One region of the Vibrio rotiferianus genome, then DNA from elsewhere that is predicted to be linked to it. Evidence: predicted binding sites of a transcription regulator. Region 1 holds the regulator's gene; the other holds the start of a gene.

Region 1 (2,415 bases):
AAGCTGCTGCCGCCAAATTTATGCAGCTGACGTTGTACACTCATGACCTTCCTCTCCCAACTACTGTGCTGCTTTCGCGAATGCTTGCTCAAGATCGGTAATCAGATCCTGCGCATCTTCCAAGCCAACAGATAACCGTAGCAACTGCTCAGAGACACCTGCTTCAGCCAGTGCTTCTTCACCCATCGCACGATGCGTCATTGAAGCTGGGTGGCAGATCAAGCTTTCTACCCCGCCTAGCGACTCTGCAAGAGAGAAGAGTTCAAGTTCTTTAACAAACACTTTTAGCTGCTCAAATGAGCCAGCAAACTCAAAGCTCAGCATTGAACCAAAACCTGATTGTTGTTTTTTCGCGATGTCGTGACCCGGATGCTCTGGCAAACTTGGATGATAAATCTTCGCCACCAAAGATTGCGTTTGTAAATACGTCAACACTTGCTGAGAGCTTTCTTCGTGAACTCGCATTCGTGCACCCAACGTACGAATTCCTCTAAGCGTCATGTAGCTATCAAATGGTGTACCCGTTGCACCAATGCAGTTGCCCCACCATGCCAACTCTTCAGCATGCTCTTCGCTTTTAGTGATCACCACACCACCAATCACGTCAGAGTGACCATTAATGTACTTCGTCGTTGAGTGGATAACAAAGTCCGCACCTAGATCTAAAGGCTTTTGGTACACAGGTGTCAAAAAGGTATTATCCACTGCGACTAATGCGCCTACCTGCTTCGCTTTCTCGCATACTGCCGCAATATCGACCACGCGCACGAGCGGGTTAGACGGTGTTTCTAGTAAGACAAGCTTTGGCTTTTTAGCAATCGCAGCATCCAGAGCTTGCTGATCCGATTGGTCGACAAACAGAACTTTAAAATCACCTTTGCTTGCTCGAGTATTGAACAGACGATAGGTCCCCCCGTAGCAATCGTGTGGCGCCACAATTAAGTCATCAGGACCAAGAAATGCCGATACCCAAAGGTTTAATGCCGACGTACCGCAGTTAGTGACAACCGCACCTTTACCTGATTCAAGTTCATATAGCGCTTTCTCCAGCAGACCTCGGTTTGGGTTACCGGAACGGGTGTAATCGTACTGTGGAACTTCACCAAATGCAGGGAATCCATAGTTAGTAGAAAGGTAGATTGGTGGTACAACAGCGTGGTATTGACTGTCTGACTCGATACCAGTGCGTACAGCAATGGTCGCAGGCTTACGGGTGCTCATGGGTGTATCCTTTCACGGGTGGTGACATCTAAATGGGAATGCGCTATATCTAGCTTATGCTGCTCACTTGATTAATACTCTTCCCTGACTATTAACCTCACTTTACTTGTCTAAAAATGAGACGTCAACACTTCTAGACGTCTATATGTCTTTGCTTATGGCGGTAAATGCAGCTAAAATCAGCACCTATATTTATTTTTCTAACTTATTACATTAATGAAGGTGCGCAATGGCTGACTGGAATGGCGAATACATTAGCCCGTATGCTGAGCACGGTAAAAAAAGCGAACAAGTAAAAAAGATTACCGTCTCTATCCCGCTAAAAGTTTTAAAGGTGCTGACTGATGAGCGAACTCGCCGTCAGATCAACAACTTACGCCATGCAACTAACAGTGAACTACTATGTGAAGCGTTCCTACATGCGTACACAGGTCAACCACTGCCAACTGACGAAGACCTTCGTAAAGACCGTCCAGATGATATTCCTACAGAAGCGAAAGCGCTGATGACGGCTATGGGCATCGAATTCGAAGCGTTTGACGAAGAATAATTGCTTACAAATTCGTTAGCATGATGACGCTACGCCGGGGGTAGCTTCAGAGCAAACTAAAAAGGGACGCTACTGCGTCCCTTTCCTTTATCTGAAGAATTCTATTCTATCACTTACTCAGCCATGTAATTTTCTGGCATTTCAATGCGAGCAACACCCGAATCAACTGCTGCTTGAGCAACGGCTTTCGCAACACGTGGTAACAGACGCGAATCCATTGGTTTTGGAATGATGTAATCAGAACCAAACTCTAGCTTATCTACGCCCGCCGCCTTCAGTACCGCTTCAGGCACAGGCTCTTTAGCCAACTCACGAATCGCATCAACAGCCGCTAACTTCATCTCATCGTTGATTTCGCTTGCACGAACGTCCAACGCCCCACGGAAGATGAATGGGAAACACAGTACGTTGTTTACTTGGTTCGGGTAGTCACTACGACCAGTACCCATGATCAAGTCATCACGCACTTCGTGAGCCAGTTCAGGTTTGATTTCTGGATCTGGGTTTGAACATGCGAACACAACTGGCTTGTCTGCCATTAGCTTCAACGCTTCTGCTGGTAGTAGGTTTGGACCCGATACACCCAAGAACAGATCCGCACCTTCAATAACATCTTCAAGCGTGCGCTTGTCAGTGTTGTTTGC
Region 2 (2,415 bases), 190 kb from region 1:
GTTGGCTGACGTTTTTCATGACTCTGTTTAGCCACGTGAGCCTGCATCACAGCTGTTTACGTTATATACATCGAAAGTGCATTTAACATTATGTTAACTATTGGCGGAGATGGAGCAATTTACAAATAATTGCCGAATTTTTGTTCAAGGAGAAAGAGAAAAAGAATGGACAGGTCTAAAATAAAAAGCCCTCGCCAGAGGCGAGGGCTTTATCGATTCTTGCGTGGCTTGATTACTTGATGCCAGCGAAGTCGCGTAGAAGTTCAGCTTTATCAGTCGCTTCCCATGGGAACTCTTCGCGACCGAAGTGACCGTATGCTGCTGTCTTCTTGTAGATTGGTTGAAGAAGGTTAAGCATTTCTTGTAGACCGTATGGACGTAGGTCGAAGTGTTGACGAACCGCTTCAATGATGATGTCGTGAGATACTTTTTCAGTACCGAACGTTTCAACCATGATAGACGTTGGATCAGCAACACCGATTGCGTAAGAAAGTTGGATTTCACAGCGGTCAGCCATGCCAGCTGCTACGATGTTTTTCGCTACGTAACGTGCTGCGTAAGCTGCAGAGCGGTCTACTTTCGATGGATCTTTACCAGAGAATGCACCACCACCGTGACGAGCTGCGCCGCCGTAAGTATCTACGATGATTTTACGACCAGTTAGACCACAGTCACCCATTGGACCACCGATAACGAAACGACCGGTTGGGTTAATGAAGAAGTTTGTGTCTTTGCTAATCCACTCTGAAGGTAGTACTGGCTTGATGATCTCTTCCATTACTGCTTCACGTAGGTCTGGAGTAGAGATTGAGTCACAGTGTTGAGTTGAAAGAACAACTGCGTCGATACCAACGATCTTACCTTGGTCGTACTGGAACGTTACCTGAGATTTAGCGTCTGGACGCAACCAAGGTAGTGTGCCGTTTTTACGTACTTCCGCTTGTTTTTGAACAAGACGGTGAGAGTAAGTAATTGGAGCTGGCATTAGGATTTCAGTTTCGTTTGTTGCGTAACCGAACATGATGCCTTGGTCGCCCGCGCCTTGCTCTTTAGGATCAGATTTATCAACACCTTGGTTGATGTCTGGAGATTGCTTACCGATGGTGTTTAGAACTGCACACGAGTTTGCGTCGAAGCCCATGTCAGAATGAACATAGCCGATCTCACGTACTGTTTCACGAGTCAATTCTTCAATATCAACCCATGCAGAAGTCGTGATCTCACCACCAACCATTACCATGCCGGTTTTTACGTAAGTTTCACAAGCAACGCGTGCTTTTGGGTCTTGCTCAAGGATTGCATCAAGAACTGCGTCAGAGATTTGGTCTGCGATTTTATCTGGATGACCTTCTGATACTGACTCAGAAGTGAACAGGTGCTTAGCCATGATAGCTCCAATCTTTAGGTTTACTCATGGCTAACTAACGCAAGCTTGCCACGAAAAATACAATACAGTTTGTAGGTGTTTCTACATCTAGACGTCTATTTTAATTTCCCACGGTCGAATTACAAGCTCTTTTTCGATTTGAATTCGTCTAGCTTATTACCCAATCGTTTGCTTTTGATGGGGTGAATTTTTAATAAATTCACCAGTAACTCCAAAAAGATTGAGTTAAAACCGCAAAAATGGTGAGTAAAACGTTTGCAGTCAGATTTTGGCTTTGAGAGAATATTGCCCGCACTTTTATACTCAGCTCGCTAGATGAAAGTGCCCACATTCCTTTATCAATTCGCTTAATGCACTCAGGAGCAGACATGTCTTCTCGTAAACATCTGGCAAATGCAATCCGCGCTCTTAGCATGGATGGTGTTCAACAAGCTAACTCTGGCCACCCAGGCGCACCTATGGGTATGGCTGATATCGCTGAAGTTCTTTGGCGTTCTCACCTAAACCACAACCCAGCTAACCCAGAGTGGGCTGACCGCGACCGTTTCGTACTGTCTAACGGTCACGGCTCTATGCTGATTTACTCTCTACTGCACCTGAGCGGTTACGAGCTGTCTATCGACGATCTTAAGAACTTCCGCCAGCTTCACTCTAAGACTCCTGGTCACCCAGAGTACGGCTACGCACCTGGTATCGAGACAACAACAGGTCCTCTAGGTCAAGGCATTACTAACGCTGTTGGTATGGCTATGGCTGAGAAAGCGCTAGCAGCTCAGTTCAATAAAGAAGGCCACGACATCGTTGACCACTTCACTTACGTGTTTATGGGCGACGGCTGTCTGATGGAAGGTATCTCGCACGAGGCATGTTCTCTTGCTGGTACACTAGGCCTTGGTAAACTGATTGCATTCTGGGATGACAACGGCATCTCTATCGATGGTCACGTTGAAGGTTGGTTCTCTGACGATACACCTAAGCGTTTTGAATCTTACGGCTGGCACGTAATCCCTGCTGTAGATGGTCACGAC

What was found. Region 1 encodes MetJ, which represses methionine synthesis genes. Its sites were predicted from a motif close to TTAGACNTNTANANGTCTAA; they were not measured.
Region 2: a site for MetJ is predicted at 1,467-1,486, ahead of metK (methionine adenosyltransferase). Genes of this name have one in related genera too.

What each region holds. Positions count from the first base shown of each region.
Region 1 is NZ_CP018312.1:126,467-128,881, reverse strand. It holds gene BSZ04_RS09640 (bifunctional aspartate kinase/homoserine dehydrogenase II) at 1-44, opposite strand, end outside; gene BSZ04_RS09635 (O-succinylhomoserine (thiol)-lyase) at 61-1,221, opposite strand; gene metJ (met regulon transcriptional regulator MetJ) at 1,451-1,771, shown strand; gene BSZ04_RS09625 (malic enzyme-like NAD(P)-binding protein) at 1,885-2,415, opposite strand, start outside.
Region 2 is NZ_CP018312.1:314,001-316,415, forward strand. It holds gene metK (methionine adenosyltransferase) at 233-1,387, opposite strand; gene tkt (transketolase) at 1,756-2,415, shown strand, end outside.